DNA from 3 places in the Nocardiopsis alba genome. Region 1 is predicted to be linked to each of the others. Evidence: riboswitches for the same ligand, from Rfam matches in the RefSeq annotation. Region 1 holds a riboswitch; each other region holds the start of a gene.
What was found. A riboswitch is a leader RNA that binds a small molecule or an ion and turns the genes downstream of it on or off. The one in region 1 is predicted to bind cobalamin.
Positions count from the first base shown of each region.

Region 1 (9,942 bases):
CGACGTCGATGTCCGCTCGGTGGAGCAGTTCGTCGACGCCGGGCAGATCACCGGGGCCGGGCTGGCCCTGCGCGCCCTGGTCCAGGGCGGCCACCTGAACGGTTCCCGTACGCTCGCCGAGGCTCTGGACTCGCTGGACCGGGCCCTGGCCGAACGCGGGGTCTCTCTGCTCGGCGACGACTTCGACGGGGACTACGTTCTGCCGCGCCGGCACGAGGTCGCCGCGGTCCTCAACCGATTGCGGACCCTGAGGGTCGCCGAACAGCGCTGACCACCGGGGTGCCTTCGAGGGGGACGGCCGACCGCCCTCTCGGCCATCGCGCCATGCGTGATCGGTCGCCCACACCGAAGCTCGGGTGAGGTGCTCGGACGGGGCATCCCGGTCGAGCACCTCACCCGGGCGTGGAACGGGCGGAGGTCCGATCACACGGCCGAAGCGTTCGAGACGCCGCCGATCCGATCCGTCGGGTCCGTACCCGGTGTGACGGCCGGACCACGACGGGCGCTGTGGTCGTGATCACGACCGGGGGGTCGACGCCGGTGGGGACCCGGAACGGGTCGGTATGGTGGAAAAGCAGGGCGTGGCGACCCCGAAGTGCGTCACAAGGGACCGTTCGGGTGGGCCTTCGTAGGCGAGTCGTCCTGTGATCCCGACCCTATGGAGACGAGAATCCGGTGCGTGACCCCGCAGATCTGTACGAACTCCATCCAGGCTTCGACGACATCGTCGGCCCGGTGATGCTGGTCTGTCTGGACGGTTTCGTCGACGCCGGACAAGCGGGCCGCCAGACCTCCGAGTGGCTCTTCGAACGGTTCACCGCCGAGAAGGTCGCGACCTTCGACACCGACCGACTCGTGGACTACCGCGACCACCGGCCGACGATGACCTTCGTCGAGAACACCTGGACCGAGTACAAGGCCCCCGAGATCGGGCTCTACCGGATGCACGACGACGAGGGCACGCCCTTCCTCGTCCTGCACGGGCCCGAGCCGGATCACGAGTGGGAGCTGTTCGTGGCCGCCGTCCATCGGCTGGTCGAACGCTTCGCGGTCTCGCTGTCCCTGAGCGTCAACGGCATCCCGATGGCGGTCCCGCACACGCGCCCGGTCACGGTCACCCCGCACTCGACCCGTCCCGAACTGGTCGCGGGGCACACCCCCTGGATCGGCAGGGTGGAGGTGCCGGCCGGGGCGGTCTCGCTGCTGGAGTACCGTCTGGGCGAGCTGGACCACGACTTCATCGGCTACGCCGTCCACGTGCCCAGCTACCTGGCGCAGTCGCAGTACCCGCGCGCGGCCATCGCCGCGATCGGCTATCTGACGGCCGCCACCGGGCTGGCGATCCCCACCGACGACATGGAGGAGACGGCCCGGGCCGCCGACGTGGAGATCGCCGAGCAGGTGGCCGCCTCGGAGGAGATCCAGCGGGTGGTCGCCAACCTGGAGCGTCAGTACGACGACATCGTCTCCTCCCGTGCCGAGAGCGAGGGGGACTCGAGGTCGTTCGGCACGGACGAGGAGGGCCTGCCCACCGCCGACGAGCTCGGCGCGGAACTCGAACGCTTCCTCGCGGAACGCGAGGGTGACGGAAACGGATGACCGTGTTCTACCAGATCCTCTTCAGCTCGGTGCTGCGTCACATGGACGCGGAGAAGGTGCACAAACTGAGCTTCGCCGCGTTGCGCGGCGTGACCGCAGTACCGGGGGTCTCCGAGGCCATGACCCGGGTCCTGGGCCCGCGTGAGCCGGAACTGACCGTGCACGCGCTGGGGCGCGAGTTCCCCGGCCCGCTCGGCCTGGCCGCCGGGTTCGACAAGAACGCGGAGAGCCCTCGGGGCCTGGCCGCGCTCGGCTTCGGCTTCGTGGAGGTGGGAACCGTCACCGCCCACCCCCAGCCCGGCAACCCCAGGCCGCGTCTGGCCCGGCTGGTCGCGGATCGCGCGATCGTCAACCGGATGGGCTTCAACAACGAGGGTTCGGCGCTGGTCGCCGAGCGGCTGCACCACGACCGCGACCGTGAGGGGCCCGTGGTCGGGGTGAACATCGGCAAGACCAAGGTGACCCCGGAGGAGGAGGCGCCCGCCGACTACGCGCTCAGCGCGCTGCGGCTGGCCCCCTACGCCGACTACATGGTCATCAACGTCAGCTCGCCCAACACCCCGGGTCTGCGCAACCTCCAGGGCGTGGAGCGTCTGCGTCCGCTGGTCGGCGCGGTGCGCGAGTCGCTGGCCGAGGCCGGCCGCTCCGACCTTCCCCTCCTGGTGAAGATCGCGCCCGATCTGGCCGACGAGGACGTCGACGCCGTCGCCGACTTCGCGCTGGCCGAGGGGCTGGACGGGATCATCGCCACCAACACCACCATCTCCCGTGAGGGCCTGGAGAGCTCGGCCGAGCAGGTGGAGGCGGCCGGTGGCGGCGGTCTGTCCGGAGCCCCGCTCAAGCGGCGTTCGCTGGAGGTCCTGCGCCGTCTGCGCGCCAAGGTCGGCGACCGGGTCACCCTGATCGCGGTCGGCGGCATCGAGACCCCCGAGGACGCCTGGGCCCGGATCCGTGCGGGCGCCACCCTGGTGCAGGGCTACACGGGGCTGATCTACGGCGGACCGCTGTGGCCGCGCCGGGTCCACCGGGGCCTGGCCCGGCTGGTGCGTTCCGCCGGCTACCGGTCGATCGAGGAGGCCATCGGCGTCGACGCCCCCGCGCCGGCCCTGAAGGTGGTCGGCGACACCGCGACCGCGGGCTGACACGTGTACGACGAAGGGCCGGTGGGAGAACTCCCACCGGCCCTTCGCCATGGTCCGCCCCCGCTACCAGCTGCCGTCCCAGTCCTCGGGGAAGACGTGCGGGGGTTCGGGGAAGCCCATCGCCTGGCTCGCGGGGACGAACTCGTAGCCCTCGTCCCGCAGCAGCCGGATGATCTCGGGGACCGCGTCCAACGTGGCCTCCTGGGGGTCGTGCATCAGGACGACGCCGCCGGGTTCGACCAGGTCGACGACCCGGTCCACGATCTCGTCGCTCGTCAGCCCCTCCCAGTCCTCGCTGTCCACCGTCCACAGGGTCTCGACCATGCCCTGATCGGAGATCTCCCGGTGCACGTCGTCGTCGGTGGCCCCGAACGGCGGTCGGAACAGCTCCACCGTGTGTCCGGTCTGGCGGCGGACCATCGCGCTCACCGAGGCGACCTGGGAGGGCAGCTCCTCGGCGTCCATACGGTTCATGTGCTCGTGCAGGTCGCCGTGGCTGGCGATCTCGTGACCCTCGGAGTAGGCCCTGCGCAGTGGACCGGGGCGGGTCAGGACGGGGCTCCCGTTGAGGAAGAACGAGGCGGTGACCTTCTCGGCCGCGAGCAGGTCCAGCAGGTCCGAGGTGGCGGCCACCGGCCCGTCGTCGAAGGTGAGCGCGATACAGCGGACCTCGACGTCCTCACAGTCCACGTCGGGGAGCCGGGCGTCGAAGACCCCGGGGACGGGCGGAGGGGCCTCCTCCTCGTCGTCGTCCTCCTCGAACTCGGCCGGTTCCAGGTCGGCGTTCTCGGTCATGGAGGCCTGCCGGGCCCGCTCTCCCAGGTCGGACAGGAGAGGTGCGGCGGTCTCGTGGTCGACGATCACGACCTTGCGTCCGAACTCGGTGGAGGGCACGTGGCCCTCGATCACGGGGGAGAGGTGTCCATCGTCGAACTCCACGACCAGGTCGCCGTTCTCGTTGAAGCCGATCGAGTCGTAGGTCCGCAGCACCGGGTACAGGGTGTCGCCGTCGACCTCCTCGTCGTCGGCCAACTCGTCTCCGACGATCGCGTCGAGCTCGTCGAGGGCCTCCTGTCCGGCCAAGAGCTCGGTGGACTGGGCGGAGCGGCCCGTGGTGGCGTCGTACCAGTGGGTGGAGTAGCCCTCGCGCATGCCGTGCATGTCCTCTTCGGAGCGCACCAGCCGCACCCCGAGAACGCCTTCGCCCGCGGCCACCAGCTCCCAGTCGACGCCCAGGCTCACCGGGTCCCGGGTCCCCGCGCGAAAGTCGGCGACCTCTTCGTCGACGCGTTCCTTGAGCGCCTCGGTGAACGCGTCCGCGGTCGGGAAGACGGGGAGGGTCACGTCGACGGCCACGTCCGGATCGGGGATGTGGGGATGGTCGTCGTAGTCCTCGGCGGAGGCGGTCCATTCGGAGATCCCCTCACCGGAACCGTCCTGGAGCACCGCCATCCGCTCGTTCCCGGACAGTCCGACGGCCTGTTCCCCGCAGGCCGTCAGGGCCAGGGACAGAGCCACCAGGGCCGTCCCGGCGCGGACCCGGATCGTCCGACCCTCGTGAGGCCGGGGCGGGGCCTGATCCGGTACGACTGAGTTCGATGACACGACCCGACTCCCTCGTCCCTTCGGCGGATGCTCTCCCGCGCTCGCTGGGAGCAACATAGGGGACAGCGCCCCGGCGCCCGGGGCACTGTCCACATGTGGACACCGATCCTCGTCGGTGGTCCTTCCGCTCTACCGAGGTCAGTCCTCCCCGCCCCGGTCGGCGGGGGAAACCTCCCCACCGACCGAAGCCGGGGTTCTACAGATCCGTCCCGTCCACGTAGACCTGTCCCGGTTCGGTGGTACCCAGGAGCTGGGACACGGTGACCATGGTGTAGCCGCGTTCGTCCAGCTCACGGATGATCTTGCGGGACGCGTCGATCGTGGTGTCGTGGATGTCGTGCATCAGGATGATGGCCCCGTCGGAGGCCCCGTCCAGGGCCCTCTCGGAGACCACGCCGGCCTTCCGGTCCTTCCAGTCGTTGGTGTCCACGCCCCACAGGATCTGCGCCAGACCGAGCTCCTCGGTGACCTGGTCGACCGTGCCGTTGCGGGAGCCGTAGGGCGGCCGCATCAGGTTCATCGTGTGGCCGGTCTCGCGCTGGACCAGGGCCTGGGTGGTCTCCAGGTTGGACCGCACGGCGCCGGCGCCGATCGTGGCCAGATCGGGGTGGTCCAGGGTGTGGTTGGCGATCTCGTGACCCTCGGCGTAGGCACGACGCACCGTCCAGGGGTGCTCCCTGACGGGGAGGCCTGTGACGAAGAACGTCGCCTTGGCGTCGTGGGCGGCGAGCATGTCCAACAGCTCGGGAGTGCGCCCGCCGGGGCCGTCGTCGTAGGTCAGAGCGACACAGCGCACCTCGGGGTCGGAACAGTCGACGGAGTCGTCGCGCGGGGACATCACCCCGGGCGCCGCCTCCACGGAGCCGTCCTTGTCGGCCTCCGGAGCGGTCTCCACGGTGAACTCGTCCACGCCGGTGGTGGCGGCGTCGCGTGCACGCAGACCGAACTCCGACAGCAGCCCCTCGGCCTCGTCACGGTCGATCACGGCGTGCAGACGCCCCTCCGAGACGGGGGCGATCTGTCCGTCGTCGAACTCCACGACCAGGTCGCCTTCGGAGGAGAAACCGACCGAGTCGTAGAGGGCGTCGATCGGGTACAGGGAGGAGGTCACCGCGGCGGTGTCGGAGACGGCCTCGCGTACCAGCTCGTTGAACTCCTCCAGTTCGGCCTGGCCGGCCAGGAGGGAGCTGGAGCCGCGGACCACACCGTCACCGGTCTCGTACCAGTAGATGCTGTGATCCTCGCGGGTCTCCTCGGAGTCGGTCTCGGTCGTGGTGACGCGTACGCCCACGATCCCGTCGCGTGCCGCCGTCAGTCGCCACTCGCCGGTCATCGAACGGGCCCCGGGCTCGGCCGCCTCGAACGCGGAGGCGCGTTCGGTGAGCGTGCGGTCCAGGAAGTCGGACAGCGGGTCGGCGTTGGGGATGACCGGATAGGCGACGGTGACCTCACCGCCGCCCTCATAGGAGATGGAGGTCTCCTCGAGGCCGGGGAGCGCGTCCGCGCGGACGTCGGTCAGCCCGTCCACCTCCTCGGCGGGGGGAAGGTCCTCCTCCTCCGCCGACACCGTCGTGGCGTCGTCGGTGCTCGGGCTCATGCCGTTCGGGCCCGGTGGTCGGGTCGCCATGGACAGCAGTCCCACGAGCACCACCAACGCGATCGCGACCGTGAGGACGGGATGATCGGGGGTCATGGTCGGACGGTCTTGCTGCTTCACCTGGGGGTTCTCCACGTTCATCGTCAGACGAACGTCCGCGGGAGAGCGGGGGCATGCCTCTTCCACGCAACGCTGATAACGGGTGTGATGCCGTGCACAGGGCAGGGGTTCGCCCTCGTGCTCGGAGGAAGGGGGTACGCCGGGTACAGGGGCGGAGGGGGATCTCCCTATACTCCCAGCTGTGGAAGGTACACACTCCACCGAGTAATCGGAGTCCGTTCCGCGGACGTCGGAGTGTGTCGAAAGAGGGAACCCGGTGTGAGTCCGGGACTGCCCCGCAGCGGTGAGTGGGAACGAAAGTCGTCAAAGGCACTGGTGCTTCGACCCGACGGGTCGGACCCGGGAAGCGACGGCCGGTAGGCGGATCGACGTCTCGTCGAAGGTGCCCACGAGTCCGAAGACCTGCCTCCGCCCGGTGACGCGTCCGTGTCGCCGGTGGTCCCGTGCCCCGAGGGAGGGCCGAGGTCGCGAGACGGGTGTGTCCTTCGGCTCATCCGTGCTCCTCGCGTTCTCTCCCCTCTCCGGGATCGGTGCCCGGCTTTCGACGAGGGAGAGAAGCTTTCATGTCCACCACTCCGACGGCCTCCGGACCGTCCGTGCGCTCCACGGTGCACGGCTACCCGCGTATCGGTCCCCGCCGTGAACTCAAACGCGCCACCGAGTCCTACTGGAAGGGCGCCACGACCGCCCGGGAGCTCGACGACGTCGCCGCGGGCCTCCGCCGGGACGTCTACGCCCGGTTGCGCGAGGCGGGTGTGGACGACATCCCGTCCAACACGTTCTCCTACTACGACCACGTACTGGACACGGCGGTCATGTTCGACCTCGTGCCCTCCCGTCTCCCCTCTCCGGCCCGGGCGGAGGAGCGGGACGAGCGGCTCCGTCGCTACTTCGCCCTGGCCCGGGGCGTCCAGGGGGCGCCGCCGCTGGAGATGACCAAGTGGTTCGACACCAACTACCACTACCTGGTCCCCGAGCTCTCGCCGAGCACCCGGCCACGCCTGGTCGACGACAAACCCGTCGCGGAGTTCCGTGAGGCCCTGGACGCGGGCTTTCGGACCCGTCCCGTACTGCTCGGGCCGTTGACCTTCCTGCTCTCGGCCAAGGTCGCCGACGACGCCCCCGAGGGATGGGAGCCCATCGAGCTGCTCGACCAGCTCCTGGACGCCTACGTCCGGCTGTTGGCCGATCTCGCGGCGGCGGGCGCCACCGAGGTCCAGCTCGACGAGCCGATCCTGGCCACGGACGAGGGCCGTGCCGCCGTCGGGTACCTGGAGCGTTCCTACAGGCGGCTGGGGGAGGCGGAGGAACGTCCCTCCCTCCTGGTGTCCACCTACTTCGGTTCGATCGGTCCGGCGGCGTTGCGGGTGCTCAAGGAGTCCCGGGTGGAGGCGGTCGGCCTCGACCTGGTCACCGACGGGGAGGGGTTCGAGGATCTGGCGGCCGTCTCCGGTCTGGGCTCCACGCGGCTGGTCGCGGGTGTCGTGGACGGTCGTAACGTCTGGCGTACCGACCTGTCCTCGGCGATCGGCCGGTTGGGCACCCTTCTGGCCCTGACGGACGAGCTCTCGGTGAGCACCTCGTGCTCGCTGCTGCACGTGCCCATCGACCTGGACGCGGAGACCTCCCTGGCCCCGGAGCTGCGTGAGGCCCTGGCCTTCGCCGTGCAGAAGGCCGAAGAGGTGGCCCTGCTCGGTCGGATCCTCTCCGAGGGCGAGGCCGTCGACGCGGGGGCCTCCGCACCGCGCAACCCGGCCTTCACCGACGCCCGGGTCCGGGCCCGCCTCGACGCGCTGGGCCCGGACGCCTACGAGCGCCCCGAGGACAGGGGAGGGCCCGACCGGGTCACGTTGGCCACGACCACCATCGGTTCCTTCCCGCAGACCTCGGAGCTGCGCCGGTCCCGTGCCGCCCACCGTCGAGGCGAACTGTCGACGGAGGAGTACCACCGCATCCTCCGCGCGGAGATCGACCGTGTCATCGCGCTCCAGGAGGACATCGGCCTGGACGTCCTCGTCCACGGCGAGCCCGAGCGCAACGACATGGTCCAGTACTTCGCCGAGCGGCTGGAGGGCTACGCGACCACCGAGAACGGTTGGGTGCAGTCCTACGGGACGCGCTGCGTCCGACCCCCGATCCTGTTCGGAGACGTCTCGCGTCCCGAGCCGATGACGGTCGAATGGATCACCTACGCCCAGTCGCTCACCGAGAAGCCGGTGAAGGGCATGCTGACCGGCCCGGTCACCATGCTGGCCTGGTCGTTCGTCCGTACCGACCAGCCGCTCGCGGAGACCGCCCGTCAGGTGGGTCTGGCCCTGCGGGACGAGGTCGCCGATCTGGAGAGGGCGGGGATCCGCCACATCCAGGTGGACGAGGCGGCCCTGCGGGAGCTGCTCCCGTTGCGTGAGGAGCGACGTGAGGAGTATCTGGACTGGGCGGTGGCCTCCTTCCGACTGGCCACCTCCGGGGTCGCTCCGAGCACGACGATCCACACCCACATGTGCTACTCGGAGTTCAACCGGATCGTGGGCGGGATCGAGGCGCTGGACGCCGACGTCACCAGCGTCGAGGCGGCCCGTTCGCGCATGGAGCTGGTGGAGGCCCTGGGACGGCGGGGCTACAAGCGCGGAATCGGCCCCGGCGTGTACGACATCCACTCCCCGAGGGTGCCCTCGGTGGAGGAGATCGAGGCGTCGTTGCGGCTGGCGGTGTCGCACGTGGAGCCCGCGAACCTGTGGGTCAACCCGGACTGCGGGTTGAAGACGCGCGGCTACGCCGAGGCCGAACGGGCGCTGCGCAACATGGTCGAGGCGGCCCGTAGGGTGCGCGCCGACCTGGCCGAGGCCTGATCCGGTCCGTGCCGTCGGGCGGTCGGTACGACGGCACGGACCCGGGTACGGCGAAGGGGCCGCGACACGAGGTCGCGGCCCCTTCTCGTGGTCGTTCCGCGGGGGAACGTCCGGTCGGGTCTTCAGGAACCGACGATGGCGAGGGCCTCGGCCGCCGCGGAGGTCATGATGTCCTCGGCGTTGTCGGGCATGGAGAGGTCCTCAGGATCGACCGACAGACCGTTGATCTGGTAGGTCAGCTCGATGTTGACGTTCGCGGTACGCACCATCAGGACGGCCACGGGGATGAGGTCGCCGAGGTAGTCGTACTCGGTGATCACGAGGTGGGCCTCGTCGCCCAGGCCGTCGAGGGCCTTGTCCTCGGTGATGCTGTCCGCCGGGTAGTAGTCGTCGTTACCACCGGTGTAGTAGTCGACGCTGCTCTGGAACTCGCTGGTGGCGGCCTCGATGGAGTCCGAACCGCTGTAGGGCACCGAGTACGACAGGTTCAGGGAACCGTAGGCGTCGTCGGGGTTGCCCTCGGGGGAGTCGCCGATGGTGGAGCAGGTGGCCGAGTTGTCGGACACGCTCTTGCCCGGGTCGGAGCTGAGCAGGAAGTCGCTCATGACCTGGTCGGTGTAGGCCTCGCAGGGCTCCTGCGGCAGCGCGTAGGGCGGCTCGCCGGAGGGGCCCTCGCCGCCGGCGACGGGCTCCTCGGCCGGTTCGTCGGTCTCGACGGGGGCCTCGGCGGTGGGGTCGGGGGTGACGACCTCGTCGTCACCGCCACCGCGGGCGACGAGCATGATGATCACGGCGATCACGAGGACCACGATGATCACGCCGCCGCCGATGACCACCCAGAGGCCGGCCTTGCCGCCGCTCTTGGGGGGCTGGGGAGGCGGGTAGGGGCCCGGGGCGCCGGGGCCCATGGGGCCGCCCGGTCCACCGGGGCCGCCGGGACCGCCGTAGGGCGGCTGACCGCCCGCGTACATGCCCTGGTCCTGGCCCGGGGCACCCGCGTACATACCCGGGTCCTGGCCCGGGCCGCCCG
Region 1 is NZ_BAZE01000001.1:502,272-512,213, reverse strand. It holds gene TR33_RS02150 (ABC-ATPase domain-containing protein) at 1-271, shown strand, start outside; gene TR33_RS02145 (proteasome assembly chaperone family protein) at 676-1,599, shown strand; gene TR33_RS02140 (quinone-dependent dihydroorotate dehydrogenase) at 1,596-2,741, shown strand; gene TR33_RS02135 (polysaccharide deacetylase family protein) at 2,805-4,259, opposite strand; gene TR33_RS02130 (polysaccharide deacetylase family protein) at 4,543-6,039, opposite strand; cobalamin riboswitch at 6,273-6,487, shown strand; gene metE (5-methyltetrahydropteroyltriglutamate--homocysteine S-methyltransferase) at 6,627-8,912, shown strand; gene TR33_RS02120 (hypothetical protein) at 9,035-9,942, opposite strand, start outside.

Region 2 (9,942 bases), on a different contig from region 1:
CGGTGGCCATACCGAAGACGCCGGCGTCCCCGCCCGAGACCACGGCGACGCGCTCGCCCCGACGGGCCAGGTCCAGGGCCAGACGCGCGCGGTCGATCTCGACGGTGTTGCCGGAGGAGTGGCGGGTCAGGCCCGCGCGCTGGGGGACCCGGTCGACGTAGGGGCCGTAGCCCACCACGTGGTCCACCTCGGCCAGCGCCGCCGTGGTCTCGGGGGTGATCCAGTGGTCGGGGCCGGGCCCCAGGCCGACGACCAGCAGTTCGGCCTCGGCCGTCGCGGACTCCGGGGTCCGCGCCTCCGTCACGGCGCCGTCCCTGGAGCGCCGACCGTTGAGGCTGTCCCCGGTGACCAGGATCAGGGAGAAGTAGGGCACCGTGTCGGGGTCGACCTCGGCCACCGGGAGACGGCGTTCACGATCCATCGAGGCGCGCTCGACGTAGACCGCGTGCTCCAACCGGCCGGCCGCCTCCAACGCCCGACGGACGGCGGGGAAGGTCCGGCCCAGCTTCATGATCACGGCCGCGTCGGTGTCGGCGAGCCGCCGCGCCAACTCCGGTTCGGGCAGGGTGCCGGGCAGGACCGTGAGCACGTCGGTCTGGCGGGCCAGGGGCGCCGCCGCCGTGGCCGTGGCCGCCGTGAACGCGGGCACGCCGGGCACGATCTCCGTCTCGTGGTGTTCGGAGAGCCGGTCGTGCATGTACATGTACGAGCCGTAGAACAGCGGGTCACCCTCGGAGAGCAGGACGACGTCCCGGCCGGCGTCGAGGTGGGCGGCCAGGCGCGCGGCGGACTCCTCGTAGAAGTCGGCCAGGGCCCCTTCGTAGCCGCCGGGATGGTCGGTGGCGCCGGTGGTCACCGGGTAGGTGAGCCGCTCCTCGATCGCCCCCTCGGGGATCAGGTCGGCGGCGATCCGGCGGGCGTTGGAGCCCCGTCCGGAGGCCGCGTGGTAGGCGACGACGTCCGCCTCACCGATGAGGCGGGCCGCTTTGAGGGTGATCAGTTCGGGGTCTCCCGGACCCACACCGACACCTCGAAGACGTCCGGTCACTCTTCCTCCTTGGCCAGGGCGTTGAGGGCCGAGGCGGTCATCGCCGATCCTCCCCGACGGCCGAGCGCGACCACGTGGGGGACGTCGATCCCATGCCGTTCGGCCAGCTCGGTGAGGGCCTGCTTGGACTCGGCTGCGCCGATGAACCCGACCGGGCAGCCGATGATCGCGCTCGGCCTCGGGGCCCCGTCGATCAACATCTCCATCAGGTGGAACAGGGCCGTGGGGGCGTTGCCGACGGCGACGACCGCGCCCTCCAACATCGGTTCCCACAGGGAGACCGCGGCCGCGCTGCGGGTGGTGCCCCACTCTCGGGCCAGGGCCGGCACGCGGGGGTCTCCGAGGAGGCAGAGCACCTCGTTGTCGGCCGGTAGCCGGCTCCTGGTCACCCCGGTCGCGACCATGGTGGCGTCGCACAGGATCGGCGCGCCGGCCCGCAGCGCCGCACGCGCGGCGGACACCAGACCGGGATGGACGACCAGGTCCTCGGCCAGGTCGACCTGACCGGTGCCGTGGATCATGCGCACCGCGAGCCGTTCGGCGTCGGCGGGCAGGTGGTCGAGCCGGGCCTCGCTCCGGATGGTCGCGAACGAGTCGACGTAGATCGCGGATCCGTCGTCGATGTAGTCGTAGCGCCTGGGCGGGCGTTTCGGGGTGGTCACCGTGTCCCTCCGGGGATGAGGACGCCACGCCGAGGCGTGACGACGAGTGCGTCGTGGCCGGCCGCGCGGGCCTCCTCCACGAGTTCCGTGATCGCGGCACGGTCCAGCCCCTCCTCGGGCACGGCCACGTGGCGGCCGCCGTCCGGGAGCGGGCCGTGCGGCAGGGGTGGCGCCGGGTCCGGCAGCCGGGGATCCGGCGGGGCCGGTTCGGCCAGGGGGGAGGAGAGCTCGGTGACGTGCCAGGGCGCCGTGGGACCGGAGCCGCGCCGTTCGAGGAAGGTCTCGGCGAGTCGGATCAGCGTCCCGGCGGCCTCGTCGAGGGGGACCGTCGCGCCCGGGTGTTCGCCGACCCGGAGCTGGGCCGACCGGTCGTCGAGGGCGGTCAGGCCCAGGTCACAGGTGCGGTCGAGCAGGTCGCCGCGGCCGTCGTCCAGGACGAAGAGGAAACGGCCCGGGAGGGAGGCCAGACGAGGGTTCGCGCACAGCAGCCGGTCCAGTTCGGCCGCGACCGGCCGCAGGTCGGTCCGCCCTCCCGACGTGCCCGTGCACGGGGAGACCATCACGTTGCGGACCAGTTCGTGGGTGCGCGAGGGCAGGAGTCCGGTCGCCTCCAGGGAACGGAGCGCCTCGGGGTCCAGCCTCCCCTCCCGTCCGGGCAGGGCGCGCAGTTGGAGGTTGGCCCGACCGGTGACGTGGACCCGCCCGTCGCCGTACTCCTCGGCCACCGAGGACAGGGCGGTGAGCGCCGGAGCGGGTACGCGGCCTCCGATGAGGCGGAGTCTGACCAGGAGGCCGTCGTCGGCGGGCCAGGGGCGCAGGGCTCCGGGGCAGCGGTCGTGCCGGGTTCGGGGCACGGCGGTCGGGGACATGCGGGTCCTTCGATCAGGGGCCCGTTCGCGAGGCCCGCGGGAACCTGGCGGACCGTCACCGCCAGCGCCAGCAGGTCTTCGGACTCGGGGTCGACCGATGCGGAACGCCTTCCCGGGCTCCCCGCCCAGTGGCCGTCCCGGGACCTCGGTCCCGGAACACGTCCGCCCGTCACCCTCACCGCTGCGCGTCAGTCCCGGATTCGCACCGGGTTCCCTGCTCCATGAGGTGGAGTTCGACTGGCCAGACGAGATTACCGTGTCCGGTTCGAGCGGATCGTCCCGGGGCCGCGGGGACCCTGCCTCGAGGGCCGGGAGACGTGATCAGGAGAGCGGTGGGCACGGCGAAGGGGACCCCACAGGGCCGGCACGCCCGTGGAGGGCGCCCTGGGGATCGAGGGAGGGGGCTCTCAGGAGACGCGCGCCTCGGAGCAGGAGCCGCACAGGCCCCAGTAGACGACCTCGGCCTCGTCGATCTCGAACCCGTGGTCGTCGGAGGCGGTGAGGCAGGGAGCGTGGCCGACGCTACAGTCGACGTCGGCGATGGCGCCACAGGAACGGCAGACGACGTGGTGGTGGTTGTCCCCCACCCGCGTCTCGTAGCGGGACACCGTGCCCTGCGGTTGGATGCGGCGCAGCAGACCCACGCCTGTCAGGGCCTTGAGGACGTCGTAGACGGCCTGGCTGGACACGGCGCCGATCTCTTCGCGCACGACGCGGATGATCGAATCGGTGTCCGCGTGCGGGTGGGCGTGCACGGCGGAGAGGACGGCCAGTCTGGGACCGGTCACCCGGAGCGCGGACTCGCGCAACATCCGCTCGAAGTCCGAGGGGGTCGACATACTCGTTGGACCTTCCGTCTTTTCTGGATCAACTCAAATAATGTGATCGTTCCATTCTAATGGGGCGAGAGTTCCGCCGGGCCTGCCCACACCCCTGTCACCGTGATCGACGTCGGCGTCGGCACGTGGATCACCCGACCCTCGAGCGCACCCTATGCCCGATCGTTCTCCCGATCCGGCCCGGATCATGCGCGTGGCCCGGCTTTCCGAACATCCGGGCCCCGCACGCCATTCCCTCGGGGCCCTCGAACCCACCGGCGGAGAGGGCCGCGCCCGGGGGCGGATCTCACATTCACCGACCCCGGACATGCGACCGCCACCGGCCCCGGAAGCCTCGGGGACGGTGGCGGCGCGGTGGTCGCGAGGGTCAGTCCGTGCCGGACTCCATCGCGGCGTGGTCGAGCCACTCGGCGTCGTCGACCTCGCCGCGAGAGGCGATCTCCTGAGCGCCGCCCTCGGGCATGGCGCCGATGAGACCGGTCGAGGCCGCCTGGGCGGCGCCGATCGAGGTCGGGTGCTCGCTGCCGACCATGCCGAGCCGGGAGTAGTCCTCCAGCTTGGCGCGGGAGTCGGCGATGTCGAGGTTGCGCATGGTGAGCTGGCCGATGCGGTCGCCCGGACCGAAGGCGGAGTCCTCGGTGCGCTCCATGGACAGCTTGTCCGGGTGGTAGCTGAACGAGGGGCCCGTGGTGTCGAGGATCGAGTAGTCCTCGCCCCGACGCAGCCGCAGGGTGACCTCGCCGGTGACGGCGGTGCCCACCCAGCGCTGGAGCGACTCGCGCACCATCAGGGCCTGCGGCTCCAGCCAGCGCCCCTCGTACATGAGCCGGCCGAGACGCCGACCGTCGTTGTGGTAGCTGGCGAGGGTGTCCTCGTTGTGGATGGCGTTGACCAGCCGCTCGTAGGCGGCGTGCAGCAGCGCCATGCCCGGGGCCTCGTAGATGCCGCGGCTCTTGGCCTCGATGATGCGGTTCTCGATCTGGTCGGACATGCCCAGACCGTGGCGGCCGCCGATGGCGTTGGCCTCCAGGACCAGGTCGACCGAGGAGGCGAAGGTCTTGCCGTTGATCGTGACCGGCCGGCCCTGCTCGAAGCCGATGGTGACGTCCTCGGGGACGATCTCGACCTCGGGGTCCCAGAAACGCACGCCCATGATCGGGTCGACGAGCTCGATGCCGGTGTCCAGGTGCTCCAGGGCCTTGGCCTCGTGGGTGGCGCCCCAGATGTTGGCGTCCGTGGAGTAGGCCTTCTCCGTGCTGTCCCGGTAGGGCAGGTCGCGCTCGGCCAGCCACTCCGACATCTCCTTGCGGCCGCCCAGCTCGTTGACGAAGTCGGCGTCGAGCCACGGCTTGTAGATACGCAGGGAGGGGTTGGCGAGCAGACCGTAGCGGTAGAACCGCTCGATGTCGTTGCCCTTGTAGGTGGAGCCGTCGCCCCAGATCTGGACCCCGTCCTCCAGCATGGCGCGGACCAGCAGGGTGCCGGTGACGGCGCGGCCGAGGGGGGTGGTGTTGAAGTAGGGCCGTCCACCGGAACGGATGTGGAAGGCACCGCAGGCCAAGGCGGCCAACCCCTCCTCGACCAGGGCGGCGCGACCGTCGACCAGGCGGGCGATCTCCGCGCCGTAGTCGGAGGCGCGGCCGGGCACCGACTCGATGTCGGGCTCGTCGTACTGGCCGATGTGAGCGGTGTAGGTGCACGGGACGGCACCCTTCTCGCGCATCCACGCGACCGCGACCGAGGTGTCGAGGCCTCCGGAGAAGGCGATTCCGACGCGCTCGCCGGCGGGAAGGGAAGTGAGTACCTTGGACATGACAATAAGCATGCACCCTTATGAATGAACATGCAATTCGGATCGGCGCGCGATCCTGTGACCCTCGTCATCCCACCACCCCCGACCTGCGGGTACCACCCTCCGAAACCGGGCCGCCCGGTTCGACCGGACCCCCTTCCTCCGCTCCCCGGCGACGACCACGACCCCGCGCCCCGGCCACCGTCCCATCACGGCTCCGACCAGGACGACGAGGGGGTGTTGACGCGGGAGGAGGCGCGGTATATCGCTGTCACACGGTGGGTCCGCGCACGGCAGGGGCGGGTGACGGACCCCGACGCCCCCTCCCCGCCCCGGGAGCCGCATGATCGTCATCGGTGTGTCCTCCGGCACCTCGGCGGACGGGATCGACGTCGCCGCCGCCCGGTTCGCCCTGGACGGCGACCTGATCCGGTTGACCCCGCTGGGCCACCTCGACCACCCCTACCCCGACGGTCTGCGGCGGGAGCTCCGTTCGGCCCTGCCTCCGGCGTCGACCACCCTGGAGACGGTCTGCCGGCTCGACACCCTGATAGGGCGCGAGTTCGGCAGGGCCGCGCTGGCCGGCATGGAGGCCTTCACCGAGGGCCGGGCCGACCTGATCTCCTCGCACGGGCAGACGCTCTTCCACTGGGCCGAGGGGCCCACCGTGCACGGCACCCTCCAGATGGGCGGACCCGCCTGGATCGCCGAGGCCACCGGGGTCCCCGTGCTCTCGGACCCGCGCACCGCCGACGTCGCCGCGGGCGGCCAGGGCGCCCCGCTGGCCGCCGTCCTGGACACCCTGCTGTTGGGCGAGCGGAACGAGGCCACCGCCGCGCTCAACCTCGGCGGGATCGCCAACGTGACCGTCGTACGCCCGGGGCGAGACCCCCTGGCCTTCGACACCGGCCCCGCCAACACCCTGCTCGACTCCGCCATGCGGCTGATCACCGACGGGGCGATCGACCTCGACGTCGACGGGCGGCTCGCCCGCTCCGGCGCCCCCGTCCCCGAACTCCTGGACCACCTGCTGGCCGAGCCCTACTACCGACAGGCCCCGCCCAAGTCGACCGGTCCGGAGCTGTTCGGGCCCGACCACCTGGAGGCGGCCCTGCGCGCGACGGGCCGCCCCGACGACGGCGACCTGCTCGCCACCCTGGTCGAGCTCACCGCCGTCACCGTCGCCGACGCCCTGCGCCCCCACGGGGTCGTCGAGGTGCTGGCCTCCGGAGGCGGCACCCGCAACCCGGCCCTGATGGATCGGCTCGCCGCCCGGCTCGGACCGGCCCGGCTGGACACCGTCGACGCCCTGGGGTTGGACGGCGACGCCAAGGAGGCCTACCTGTTCGCCCTGATCGGCTTCCTGAGCGCGCACGGACTCCCCGCCGCACTCCCCGCGTGCACCGGGGCCCGCCATTCCGCCATCGCGGGCTCCTTCACCCCGGGATCCGGGCCGCTCCGGCTCCCCGAACCGGCCGATCGGCCCCCGCGACTCCTACGCGTCGAACCGGCCCCCTGATCCGGGTCGCCGACCTTCACGGGACCTCGGACCCGGCCCCCGTCCCCGGAGCCCACCGCCCGCCCCGTCGACCCTCCGGAGGAACCGCCCGGTGCAGACCATCGACATCGTCGTCATCGTCCTCTATCTGCTGTGCTCGGCCTGGTTGGGGCTGAGGCTGTCCGGTCGCCAACGCGACATCAAGGACTACTTCATCGGAGATCGGCGGCTGCCCTGGTGGGCCGTGTGCCTCTCCGTGGTGGCCACCGAGACCAGCGCGCTCACCGTGATCAGCGTTCCCGGGATCGCCTACCTGGGCGACGTCACCTTCCTCCAGGTCGCCGTGGGCTACCTGATCGGCCGGATCGTGGTCGCCTTCCTGCTGCTGCCCCGCTACTACCGGGGCGAGATGACCACCGCCTACGCCTACCTGGGGCTGCGGTTCGGTCGAGGCATGCAGGCCACCGCCTCGGTCACCTTCCTGTTCACCCGGCTGCTCGCCGACGGGGTGCGCCTGTTCGCCGCCGCCATCCCGATGAAGATCGTCTTGGACTCGTTCGGTCTCGGCGTCTCCTACTTCGCGATCGTCGCGGTGATGGGCGCCGTGACCATCCTGTACACACTGGTCGGCGGGATCCGCGCGGTGGTGTGGGTGGACGTGCTCCAGATGGGCCTCTACGTCCTCGGCGGGATCGTGGCCCTGGTGGTCATCACCGTGAACCTGGACGTGAACTTCCTGTCGGTCGCGGCGGAGGAGGGCAAGACCCGGTTCCTCGACCTCACCTCCGACCCCGTCTCCTCCCCCTACGCGACGGTCACCGCCGTCCTGGGCGGGGCCCTGCTGTCGACCGCGTCGCACGGGGCCGACCAGATCATCGTGCAGCGGCTCCTGGGATGTCGCAGCCTGCGCGACGCGCAGAAGGCCGTGATCGTCAGCGGGGTCGTGGTGTTCGCCCAGTTCGCGCTGTTCCTGACCGTGGGTCTGGCGCTCTACTCCTACTTCGAGCGGGCCACGATCGAACGGCTCGGGATGGGCACCTCCGACGAGCTCTTCCCGGTGTTCATCGCCGAAGGGCTTCCCCCCGGTCTGTCCGGGCTGTTGTTGGCCGGGATCATCGCCGCCGCGATGAGCACCCTGTCGTCGTCCCTGTCGGCCCTGTCGTCCTCCTCCATGTCCGACCTGTACCAGCGGTTCTCGCGCCGGACGCTCTCGGACGGCGAGGCCCTGCGCCTGAGCCGACTGTTCACCCTGGGCTGGGGTCTGGTGTTCATCGTCGCCGCCGCGATGTTCACCGGCACCGACAACCCGGTGGTCGAACTGGGGCTGTCGGTCGCCAGCATCACCTACGGAGGGTTGCTGGGGGCGTTCTTCCTGGGTCTGTGGGTGCGCCGGGCCCGCCAGGCCGACGCCGCCGTCGCCTTCACGGTGGCCGTGGCGACCATGGCCTGGCTGTTCCTGTTCGCCCCGGGATTGGTCGGTTTCACCTGGTACACGGCGATCGGCAGCGCCATCACCGTGGGTCTGGGCGCCCTGCTGTCCCTGCGCCATCGGGACGAGGCCCCGGAGATCGAGACGGCGGAACGCCCCTCCCCGCTGGAGGAGGAGCGCCCCTGAGCCGCGGTCCGGGACGGGGCCACGACGGTCCCGTCCCGGACGGCGCGGATCATTCGTACTCGGTGCCGCCCTTGCGGGTGAGGTAGGCGTCGGAGACGAACTTGGCGATCGCGCGACCGCCCAGCTCCTTCGAGAACCGTTCCCTGGCCGGTCGGACCACGAGGCCCTCACGGATGTTCAGGGCGCGCCCGCTCCAGGTCTCGGCGCCCGAGGCCGCCGCGATCAGCAGAGCCTCGTCGTAGGGGCCCTCGTGGAGCACGGGGACCGCGGGCAGCCCCACCTCGGCGAGGAGACCGCCCAGGTCGGCGGAGTCGACCCAGACACGTCGACCGTCCACGTCCAGAGCGACGTCGAACACGGCGTACCCCGGCGCCTCCTCGGTCCGGCCGGTCTCTCCGTAGCCCAGGTCCTGGACACCTGAGCCGAAGACCTCACCGAACACGCCTACCCTGCGGGCTCCGAAGCGCTCGGCCAGCGCGCGGGCGGCCTTGCCGACCTCGGCGGCGCGGACCGCCCTCCAGTACAGGTTCCCGTCGTCGGGGGCCAGGGCGAGGTTCTTGCCACCGTGTCCCTTCGAGGAGACGAACTCCTCGCCGCTCTCGGCCAGCAGCGTGTAGAGGCAGGCGGTGCCGTGGATCTTCTCGGTGGCGACGACCGGCTCGCCCGGCTCGAAGACGCCCGGGTAGCGCTTGACGTTCTCGATCTCGATCCACCTGAGGAGATCCGGGGCGGCCACGACGTCGCCGCTCAGGTGCACGGGCACCTCCGGGACCCACTTGGTGATCCCGAGTTCGGCGGAGAGGTCGGTGCCGGCCTCGTGCTCGGCCGCCAGGTCGCGGTCGGCGAGCGCGGCGGGACGGCAGACGATGCCCTGGGAGAGCTCGCCTCGGAGCCGGATGGCCTTGACCCGGTTCCGTTTCGACCCCGCGAGCCGTCCGGTCAGACCGATCTCCTCGATGAGGTCCTCGGGCAGGAGGGCCCCCTCGGGGATGTAGACGGCCCAGTCGCCCGTCCGGTAGGCGCCCTTGGCCACGACCGCGTGGAAGAGCCCGACCTTCGCCAGCTCCAGGGCGTCGGCGTCGGGGTGCGGCAGGATCGTGAGTCGTTCGGCGGTGACCCGGAGGGTGGACATGAGGGGACTCCTGGGGGGAGGTGTCGATGCGGATGGTGTCCCGGCCACTATCACGGAGGACGCACCGGGATCACAACGTCTTTTCCATCCCTACCGGACCGCTGTGACGATCAGGGGAAGCGTCGGGGGCCTGCGCCGTCCCGCCCGAGCACGTCGTCCGGGTTGGAGTAGGGGCAGGAGACCAGGGACAGACAGCCGCAGCCGATGCAGTCGGAGAACCGGTCGCGCAGGGCGGTCATCTCCTCGATACGCCCGGACAGGTCGTCGTACCACTCGCGGGAGATCCGGGCCCAGTCGCGTTTGGTGGGCATCCCCTCGTCGGGGAGACCGTCGAGGGCCTCCTTGATGCGCTCCAGGGACATCCCCAGACGTTGGGCCGTTCGGATGAACGCGATGATCCGCAGCGTGTCCCGGCGGTACTCACGACGGTTTCCCGCCGTACGCCTGCTGTCGATCAGCCCGAGGCTCTCGTAGTAGTGCAGCGTCG
Region 2 is NZ_BAZE01000013.1:128,474-138,415, reverse strand. It holds gene TR33_RS21860 (precorrin-2 C(20)-methyltransferase) at 1-1,048, opposite strand, end outside; gene TR33_RS21855 (precorrin-8X methylmutase) at 1,045-1,710, opposite strand; gene TR33_RS21850 (ferredoxin-like domain-containing protein) at 1,707-2,579, opposite strand; cobalamin riboswitch at 2,632-2,835, opposite strand; gene TR33_RS21845 (Fur family transcriptional regulator) at 2,987-3,418, opposite strand; gene argG (argininosuccinate synthase) at 3,786-5,231, opposite strand; gene TR33_RS21835 (anhydro-N-acetylmuramic acid kinase) at 5,554-6,729, shown strand; gene TR33_RS21830 (sodium:solute symporter) at 6,821-8,323, shown strand; gene TR33_RS21825 (RNA ligase (ATP)) at 8,373-9,455, opposite strand; gene soxR (redox-sensitive transcriptional activator SoxR) at 9,566-9,942, opposite strand, start outside.
Region 2: it holds a riboswitch for cobalamin, as region 1 does, so the genes downstream of both, TR33_RS21850 (ferredoxin-like domain-containing protein) here and metE (5-methyltetrahydropteroyltriglutamate--homocysteine S-methyltransferase) in region 1, are expected to answer to the same signal.

Region 3 (9,942 bases), on a different contig from region 1:
GTCGGTCGGGAGGGAGAGACCCTCCTGACGACCACCTTGAAAGAGCTCGACACCACCACGATCGACATGCGCTGTCTGCTGATCGTGGGCGCCTCCGGGACCCGGGTCGACCCGGCCGGCCGGGTCTGGACCCCCAGGTGGGTGAGGACGTGACCGTCCACTTCGTGGGGGCGGGCCCCGGCGCCGCCGACCTGCTGACGCTGCGCGCCGCCCGCATGCTGGCGGCGGCCGACGTGGTGCTCTACCCCGGCACCTACGTGGACGCGGAGGTTCTCTCCCACTGCGCGTCCGACGTCGAGGCGATCGACACCCAGGGTCTGGACCTGGACCGCATCACCGAACTGTTGGTCGCGGCGCACTCCGGGGACCGCGAGGTCGTGCGGCTCACCTCGGGCGACCCGTCGCTGTACTCCGCGTTGTCCGAGCAGACCCGCCGACTCGACGCCCACGGCGTCCCCTGGGACGTCACCCCGGGGGTGCCCGCCTACGCGGCCGCCTCGGCCATGGTCGGTCGGGAGCTGACCGTGCCGCTGGTGGCCCAGTCGGTGGTGCTGACCCGGACCCGGGCCCGTTCGACGGCGATGCCGGACACCGAGAGCCTGTCCGCGTTCGCCCGGACGCGGGCCACCCTGGTCCTGCACCTGGCGATCCGCCGCGTCCGGGAACTGATGGTCGAGATCGCCCCCGAGTACGGCGACGACTGCCCGGTGATCGTGGTGCACAAGGTCGGCCATCCGGACGTGTCGGTGCTGCGCGGCACGGTCGCCGACATCGCCGACCTGGTGGAGGGAGCCGGACTCCGGCAGGCGGCCGTGATCCTCGTGGGCCGGGCCCTGGACCCGCGCGGGGGAGGGGAGTCCCACCTCTACGATCCGTGCCGCCCCAGGGTCAAGGGTCGACCGTCAGAGCCCACTGGGTGACCGTGCGCGCGGGCGTCCACCCGGTGAAGGTGCCGACGGGCGCGGCGGTCTCGACCTGGATCCGGGTGAGCTCTCCGCCGTGACGACGGCGGGCGTCCGCGAGCAGGGCCTCGGTCTCCAGGGTCACGCCGTGCACCACGAGCCGGCCGCCCGGCGACAGGGCGTCCAGGCAGGCGTCGAGTACGCCCGGCCGGGTCGCGCCACCGCCGACGAACACCGCGTCGGGCCCGGCGAGATCGCCCAGCGCCTCCGGGGCCCGGCCGGTGACCACCCGGAGACCGGGGACCCCCAGCCGTCCGGCGTTGCGTTCGATCCGCGCCGCCCGGTCGGCGTTCGCCTCCACGGCGTCGGCCGAGCAGGTCGGGTGGGCGCGCATCCACTCGATGCCGATCGATCCGGCCCCCGCGCCCACGTCCCACAGGTGCTGTCCGGGCGAGGGCGCCAATCGGGCCAGGGCCGAGGCGCGCAGGTCCCGTTTGGTGAGCTGGCCGTCGTGTTTGAAGGCGTCATCGGGAAGTCCGGTGACCAGGCCGTACCCGACCGGTCCGGCGAGTTCGAGGGCGAGCACGTGCAGGGCGGAGACCTTCTCGGCGGGGATGGACGCCCATCCTTCGGCCGTGCCCTCCAACCGTGACTCCGAGGGCGCGCCCAGGTCGCCCAGGACCGTCATCCGGCTCTCTCCGTACCCGGCGCCGACCAGCATCCCGGCGACCGTCGCGGGCGTGCCCGCGTCGGAGGAGAGCACCAGGACACGACGTCCCGGCGCGAGCCTGCGCAGAAGCGGGCGGGGGTCCCGGCCGACGAGGCTCACCACGGCGCACCGTTCGGCGGGCCACCCCATACGGGCGCGGGCCAGGGCGACGGAGGAGACGGCCGGTTCCAGACGTACGGTCTCGGGACCCAACGCGTCGATCAGGGTGGTGCCGATCCCCGACACCAACGGGTCTCCGGAGGCGAGCGCCACCGTACGGGCCCCGTCGAGGGAGGCCAACAGGTCGGGCAGCCCCTCACGGAGCGGGGAGGGCCAGGGCTCGCGGCGTTGCCCGGGCGTCTCCGGAAGCATGGACAGGTGCCGGTGGCCGCCCAGCACCACCTCCGCCTCCAGAACCAGCGTGCGCAGGCGTTCGGGCAGCCCGGACCAGCCGTCGGCCCCGACACCGACGACGGTGATCCCGACCCCTTCGGCGGGGAGGGGCGTCTCGCCCGGCAGGGCCCGGCCGGGCACCCGACGGGGAGGGCGCGTGTCGTCCTTCATGGCCCTGACGCTATCGTGGCGGGCAACAGGCGCGAGGTGCCCCTGCCCGCCCGGCCATCGGAAACGGTGGTGACGGCGGGAGGGGAGAATCTGGGAAGCCCGGTGAGATTCCGGCACAGGCCCGCTGCGGTGAACCGAGCCTCCGTGAGGAGGACCCGGCAAGTCCGAAGACCGGCCTCGCGCCCGCCCATGACGTATGGCGAAACGAGCGGGAGCCTCACATGCCATTGCGGTCTTCGCACTTTCCCTTCTCCGCGATCGTCGGTTGCGACACCGAACCCCTCGACGACCTCGGACTCTCCCTGGTCCTGACCAGCGTCTCGCCGGAGATCGGCGGCGTCCTGGTCCGCGGCGAGAAGGGCACCGCCAAGTCCACCGCGGTGCGGGCGCTGGCCTCCCTGCTGCCGCCCATCGACGTCCATCGCGGGGACCGCTTCTCCGTGGACCCGGCCGACCCCGGACAGCACTCGCCCGACGGTCCCTTCGGCCCCGAGACCCCGGTGGAGAGCCGGCCGGTCCGGCTGGTCGAACTCCCCGTCGGCGCCACCGAGGACCGGGTCCTGGGCTCCCTGCACCTGGAGCAGGCGCTCACCCGAGGACAGGTCGCCTACGAACCCGGACTACTGGCCCGAGCCCACCGCGGGCTGCTCTACGTCGACGAGGTCAACCTCCTCCACGACCACCTGGTCGACCTCCTGCTGGACGCGGCGGCCACCGGCCGGGTGACCGTCGAACGCGACGGCTTCTCCGTGGAGCACACGGCCCGCTTCCTGCTCATCGGCACGATGAACCCGGAGGAGGGCGAGCTGCGCCCGCAGCTCCTCGACCGTTTCGGGCTCACCGTGGAGATCGCCGCGCCGACCGAGCCCCGTGCCCGCGCCGAGGTGGTCCGACGCCGGATGGCCTACGACACCGACCCGGCCGGCTTCGCCGAGCGCTACCGCGAGACCGAGCGGGCCCTGTCCGCGCGTATCGCCGAGGCGCGCGACGCCCTGGACCGGGTCCGGCTGTCCGAGGCGGCGCTGCTCAAGATCGCCGAGGTGTGCGCCGCCTTCGAGGTCGACGGTCTGCGCGCCGACATCGTCACCGCCCGCACGGCGGTCGCGCACGCCGCCTGGGAGGGGCGGACCGAGGTGACCCGCGCCGACATCCGCCGCGCCGCCACCCTCGCCCTGCCGCACCGGCGCAGGCGCAACCCCTTCGACGCCCCGGGGCTGGACGAGGAGCTCCTCGACCGGGTCCTGGGCGAGGAGGAGCTCCCGCCCGATCCGCCGGAACCCTCGGGCCCGGACGGCGGCGACGACCCCGTCGACACCCCGCCCGAGGGCGACGGCGCACCGGACGCCGAAGGCCCCGAACCCACCGAGGGCCCGGCCGACGGACCGATCGGTGAGGAGACCGGCCCGGAGCCGGAGACGATCCCGGAGCCCGCTCCGCACGAACCCGTGGGCGAGGATCGCCCCGACTCCGAGTCCCGGCCGTCCGCCGCCCCGCTCCCCACGGCCAAGGCGGCCGCCCCCTACCGCCCCCGTACGTTCACCGTGCGGGGGACCGGAGAGGGCGCCGACGGTCGACGCAGCCGCGCCATCGGAACCCGGGGCCGCCGGGTCGGCGCCTCCCGCCCCGGCCCGGGCCGGGGCTCCTCGCTCCACCTGGTGGAGACCGTGCGGGCCGCCGCCTCACGACCGGGCGAGGGGGAGCGGATCCGGCTGCGTCCGGAGGACCTGCGCGTCGCGATCCGGGAGGGCAGGGAGAGCAACCTGGTCCTGTTCTGCGTCGACGCCTCCGGCTCCATGGCCGCGCGCAAACGCATGACCGAGGTCAAGACCGCGATCCTCTCGCTCCTGCTGGACGCCTACCGCAGACGCGACAAGGTCGGCCTGATCACCTTCCGGGGGAGCACGGCCGAACTCACGCTGCCGCCCACCCGTTCGGTGGACGTGGCCGCCGTCCGTCTCGACGAGATGCCCGCCGGCGGCCGCACCCCGCTCGCCGAGGGGCTGCTGGAGGCCGCCCGGGTGGTCCGACGGGAACGCCTGCGCGACGCGCGCCTGCGTCCGCTCCTGGTCGTGGTCACCGACGGCCGGGCCACCGGGGGACGGGGCGCCGTCGGCCGTGCCCTGGACGCCGCCGACCACGTCGCCGGACTCGGGGTCACCACGGTCGTGGTGGACAGCGAGTCCGGTCCCCTGCGTCTGGGGCTGGCCGCCACCCTCGCCGCCCGCCTGGACGCCGACCATCTGCCCGTCGGCGAGGTCGACGCCGACGCCCTGAGCGACGCCGTACGAGAAAGGGCCGCCTGATGCCCCAGGGACAGCCGTCCGTCGTCCCCGACGACGGACTCACCACACGCCAACGCCGCAACCTTCCGCTCCTGGCCGTCCACACCGGTGACGGCAAGGGCAAGTCGACGGCCGCGTTCGGTCTGGCCCTGCGCGGCTGGAACCAGGGCTGGCGGATCGGGGTGTTCCAGTTCGTCAAGTCGGCGAAGTGGCGCATCGGCGAGCAGACCGTCCTGGAACGCCTGGGCCGGCTCCACGAGGAGACCGGCGAGGGCGGCCCGGTCGAATGGCACAAGATGGGCTCCGGCTGGTCCTGGATCCGCCACCGCGACGGGGCCGAGGACCACGCGGCCGCCGCCGCGCAGGGGTGGGAGGAGATCAAGCGCAGACTCACCGAGCAGACGCACGACCTGCTCATCCTCGACGAGTTCACCTACCCGATCGCCTGGGGGTGGGTCGACGTCGAGGACGTCGTCGCCGCCCTGGAGAGCCGTCCCGGACGCCAGCACGTGGTGATCACCGGCCGTCGGGCCGACCCGCGTCTACTGGAGGCCGCCGATCTGGTCACCGAGATGACCAAGGTCAAGCACCCGATGGACGCCGGCCGGAAGGGCCAACGAGGGATCGAATGGTGACGTCCCCCCTCCGCCCGGAGGGGACCGCCCCGCCCCGGTTGATGATCGCCGCGCCCATGACGGGGCAGGGCAAGACCACGATCGCGACCGGGCTGATGGCGGCGCTCCGGGCCGCCGGTCACACGGTGAGCGGGCACAAGGTCGGGCCCGACTACATCGATCCCGGTTACCACGCCCTGGGCACCGGACGGCCCGGCCGCAACCTCGACCCCCACCTGGTGGGCGAGGAGCGGGTGGCGCCGCTGCTCCTGCACGGGGCGCGCGGCGCCGACATCGCCGTCGTCGAAGGCGTGATGGGGCTGCACGACGGACGGATCGGCACCGACGGGTTCGCCTCCTCCGCGCACGTGGCGGCCCTGACCGCGACCCCCGTGGTGCTGGTCGTGGACGTGTCCCGCATGTCGCGTTCGGCGGGGGCCCTGGTGGCGGGGATGGTCGCCTACGATCCCGCGGTCGAGGTCGTCGGGGTCATCCTGAACAAGGCCGGGTCGGCCCGCAACGTCGCCGAGATCGCCCGGGCCATGCCGATCCCCGTCCTGGGGGTGGTCTCCCGCGACGAGGAGATCGCCGCGCCCTCCCGCCACCTGGGGCTGGTCCCGGCGGCCGAACGGGCCGAGTCGGCCCGCGCCGTCGAACGGCTCGGCGAGCGCGTCGCGCGCGACGTCGACCTGGACGCGCTGGTGGAGCTGGCCCGTTCCGCCCCGGCCCTGGACGCCCGCCCCTGGGATCCCGCCGACGAACCGGGGATCGCCGCCGCCGACGGTCCGCGGCCGGTGATCGCGGTGGCCGGCGGCCGGGCCTTCACCTTCCGCTACCCGGAGACGGAGGAGTTGCTCACCGCCGCCGGATGCGAGGTCGTGGCCTTCGATCCGCTCGTGGACACCGCGCTGCCCTCCGGGACCCGGGGCCTCTACCTCGGCGGCGGCTTCCCCGAGGTGTACGCGGGTCGGCTCGCCGCCAACCGGGCCCTGCTGACCGAGTTGCGCGACGCCGTCCGCTCCGGGGTGCCCACCGTCGCCGAGTGCGCCGGCATGCTCTATCTGGCCGGGTCGCTCGACGACAGGGCCATGGCCGGGGTCCTTCCCGCGCACGCCCGGATGACGGAGCGGCTCACCCTGCGCTATCCGGTGGCGACCGCGCCCGGAGACACGCTGCTCACCCGCGCGGGCGAGAGCGCCACCGGTCACGAGTTCCACCGCACCCGCATGAGCCCCGGAGCCTGCGCCGAACGCCCGGCCTGGGTCGTCGATGGAGCTCCGGAGGGCTTCGCCTCCGACACGCTGCACGCCTCCTACCTGCACCTCCACTGGGCCGGCCGTCCTCGCTTCGCGGCACGTCTGGCCGACGCCGCGCGCGCGACCCCGCCCCCCGTGCCCGCCTCCGTCCCGGCACCCGACCTCGTGTCCCTGAAGGCGGAGGCGGTGGCGGAACCCGTCGCCGACCCGCTCCGCCATCACGGTGACGTCGAGGTGGGCGAGGGGATGCTGGACCTCGCCGTCAACGTCCATCCGGGGCGGCGTCCCGTGTGGCTCGACCGCGCCCTCGCCGAGAGCCTGCGCGAGATCGACGCCTACCCCGACCCCGCACCGGCCCGGGCCGCGATCGCCCGCCGTCACGGGCGCGGGGTCGACGAGGTGCTGCCCACCGCCGGAGCGGCCGAGGCGTTCACCCTGATCGCGCGGCTCCGTTCCTGGCGGCGGCCGGTCGTGGTCCACCCCCAGTTCACCGAACCGCACGCCGCGCTCGAACAGGCCGGACACGCCGTCACGAGCGTGCTCTGCCCGGCCGAGAACGGTTTCGTCCTCGACCCGGACGCCGTCCCCGACGACGCGGACCTGGTGGTCGTGGGCAACCCCACCAACCCCACCGGAGTTCTCCACCCCGCCCGTGACCTGCGTCGACTCTGCCGCCCCGGGCGATTGGTCGTCGTCGACGAGGCGTTCATGGACGCGGTGCCGGGAGAGCCGGAGAGCCTGGTCGAGGAGCGGATCGAAGGGCTGGTGGTGTTGCGCAGTCTCACCAAACACTGGTCGATCCCCGGCATCCGGGCCGGATACCTCGTCGGCGACTCCGGGACCGTGCGCGGACTGGAACGGGCGAGCACGCCCTGGTCGGTGTCCACCCCCGCGATCGCGGCCATGATCGCCTGTACCTCGGAGGAGGCGGTCCCCGAGGCGGAGCGCCGCGCCCGTGAACTCGACGGATGGCGCTCCCATCTCGAAGCCGGGCTGCGCGAGGCCGGGGCGGGGTTCGTCCCCTCACGGGCTCCGTTCGTCCTCGTGCGGGCCGGGGAAGGGGCGCACGCGCGCCTGCGCGCCCAGGGGATCGCGGCGCGCAGGGCCGACACCTTCCCGGGGCTGGACCCCTCCTGGATCCGGGTGGCCGTACGCTCGCCGGAGATCACGCGTCGTTTGACGGCCGCCCTGGCCGGCCTCGTCCCGGACACCGCCCCTTCGGCCTGATCCGGGACGGGCCGGTCGCGTTCACCCCGTTCTGTCCTCGCCCTGTGTCACGATGTGGCGCGTGGCCGAGGAGGGCGTCGAGCAACGGCGACCGTGTGGCCGGACAGGCGACCCGCCCGGATCGGTGTGGACGTCGAGGAGGTCCAGGGGATGGAAGAGACGATGAGCACCGGTTCCGGACACGCCGCCGACGGCCACGACCTGATCCGCGTGCGGGGCGCGCGGGAGAACAACCTCAAGGACGTCGCCGTCGACCTGCCCAAGCGCAGACTCACGGTGTTCACCGGGGTCTCGGGATCGGGCAAGAGCTCGCTGGTGTTCGACACGATCGCCGCCGAGTCGCAGCGGATGATCAACGAGACCTACAGCACCTTCGTCCAGGGGTTCATGCCGCGCACGGAGCGGCCCGACGTGGACCTGCTCGACGGATTGACGACCGCGATCATCGTCGACCAGGAGAGGATGGGCTCCGACCCCCGCTCCACGGTCGGTACCGCCACCGACGCCAACGCCATGCTGCGCATCCTCTTCAGCCGGCTCGGAACCCCCTACGTCGGCCCGCCCGGGGCGTTCGCCTTCAACGTGCCCTCGGTCAAGGCGAGCGGCGCCATCACGGTCGAGCGCGGGGCGAGGAAGGCGGTCAAGGCGACCTTCAGCCGGACCGGCGGTATGTGCGTCACCTGTGAGGGCCGCGGCACGGTCTCCGACATCGACCTCTCGCGCCTCTACGACGACACCAAGGCGATCTCCGAGGGCGCCTTCACCATCCCCGGATGGAAGTCGGACAGCTTCTGGACCGTGCGGCTCTACGCCGAGTCGGGGCTGGTCGACCCGGACAAGCCGATCCGCGAGTTCACCGACAAGGAGAGGTGGAACCTCCTCCACCACGAGCCCGTCAAGGTCAAGATCGACGGGGTCAACCTCACCTACGAGGGGCTGATCCCCAAGATCCGCAAGTCGTTCCTGTCCAAGGACCGGGAGGCGATGCAGCCGCACATCCGGGCGTTCGTGGACGAGGCCGTCACCTTCACCACCTGCCCCGACTGCGACGGGACCCGCCTCACCGAGAGGGCGCGCTCATCGCGGATCAGAGGGGTGAACATCGCCGACGCCTGCGCGATGCAGATCAGCGATCTGGCCGACTGGGTCCGGGGGCTCGACGGGATCGAGGAGAGCGCCGAGGCCGGAGGAGGCGAGGCGCGCGGCACGGTGGCGCCGCTGCTCACCACCCTGCGACGGACCCTCGACTCGTTCGTGGACATCGGCCTGGGCTACCTTTCCCTGGAACGTCCCTCGGGCACCCTGTCGGGCGGCGAGGCCCAGCGCGTCAAGATGATCCGACACCTGGGCTCCTCCCTCACCGACGTCACCTACGTCTTCGACGAGCCCACCATCGGCCTGCACCCCCACGACATCGGTCGGATGAACGAACTGCTGCTGAACCTGCGGGACAAGGGCAACACGGTGCTGGTCGTGGAGCACAAGCCCGAGACGATCGCCATCGCCGACCACGTCGTCGACCTCGGACCCGGGGCCGGGACGGAGGGCGGAAGCGTCGGTTTCGAGGGGGACGTCGAAGGACTGCGCTCCTCCGGCACCCTCACCGGACGCCACTTCGACGACCGGGTCCGGGTCAAGGAGAGCACGCGCACGCCCACCGGGGTCCTGCCGATCCGCGGCGCGAAGGCCAACAACCTGCGCGACGTCGACGTCGACATCCCGCTGGGGACGCTCGTCGTGGTCACCGGCGTGGCCGGCTCCGGCAAGAGCTCCCTGGTGCACGGCTCGATCTCCTCCGACGCGGGCGTGGTCTCGATCGACCAAGGCGCGATCCGCGGTTCCCGACGGAGCAACCCGGCCACCTACACCGGGCTCCTCGACCCGATCCGCAAGGCGTTCGCCAAGGCCAACGGGGTCAAGCCGGGACTGTTCAGCGCCAACTCCGAGGGGGCCTGCCCCAACTGCGGCGGGATCGGGGTGATCTACGCCGACCTGGTGATGATGGCCGGTGCCACCGTCACCTGCGAGGAGTGCGAGGGGCGGCGGTTCCAGGCCTCGGTCCTGGAACACCGCTTCGGTGGACGCGACATCGCCGAGGTGCTCGCCATGTCGGTGGCCGAGGCCGAGACGTTCTTCGGCGCCGGTGAGGCGAGACTGCCCGCCGCCCACCGGATCCTGGGCCGGCTCTCCGACGTCGGGCTCGGCTATCTGCACCTGGGACAGCCGCTCACCACCCTGTCCGGAGGCGAACGCCAACGGCTCAAGCTCGCCACCCACATGGGCGACAAGGGCGGCGTCTACGTCCTGGACGAGCCGACGACCGGCCTGCACCTCGCCGACGTCGAACAGCTGCTGGCCCTCCTGGACCGGCTCGTCGACTCGGGGAAG
Region 3 is NZ_BAZE01000013.1:138,730-148,671, forward strand. It holds gene TR33_RS21860 (precorrin-2 C(20)-methyltransferase) at 1-153, shown strand, start outside; gene TR33_RS21865 (cobalt-precorrin-4/precorrin-4 C(11)-methyltransferase) at 138-920, shown strand; gene TR33_RS21870 (bifunctional cobalt-precorrin-7 (C(5))-methyltransferase/cobalt-precorrin-6B (C(15))-methyltransferase) at 889-2,175, opposite strand; cobalamin riboswitch at 2,231-2,369, shown strand; gene TR33_RS21875 (VWA domain-containing protein) at 2,403-4,478, shown strand; gene cobO (cob(I)yrinic acid a,c-diamide adenosyltransferase) at 4,478-5,092, shown strand; gene TR33_RS21885 (bifunctional hydrogenobyrinic acid a,c-diamide synthase/histidinol phosphate aminotransferase CobBC) at 5,086-7,554, shown strand; gene TR33_RS21890 (ATP-binding cassette domain-containing protein) at 7,705-9,942, shown strand, end outside.
Region 3: it holds a riboswitch for cobalamin, as region 1 does, so the genes downstream of both, TR33_RS21875 (VWA domain-containing protein) here and metE (5-methyltetrahydropteroyltriglutamate--homocysteine S-methyltransferase) in region 1, are expected to answer to the same signal.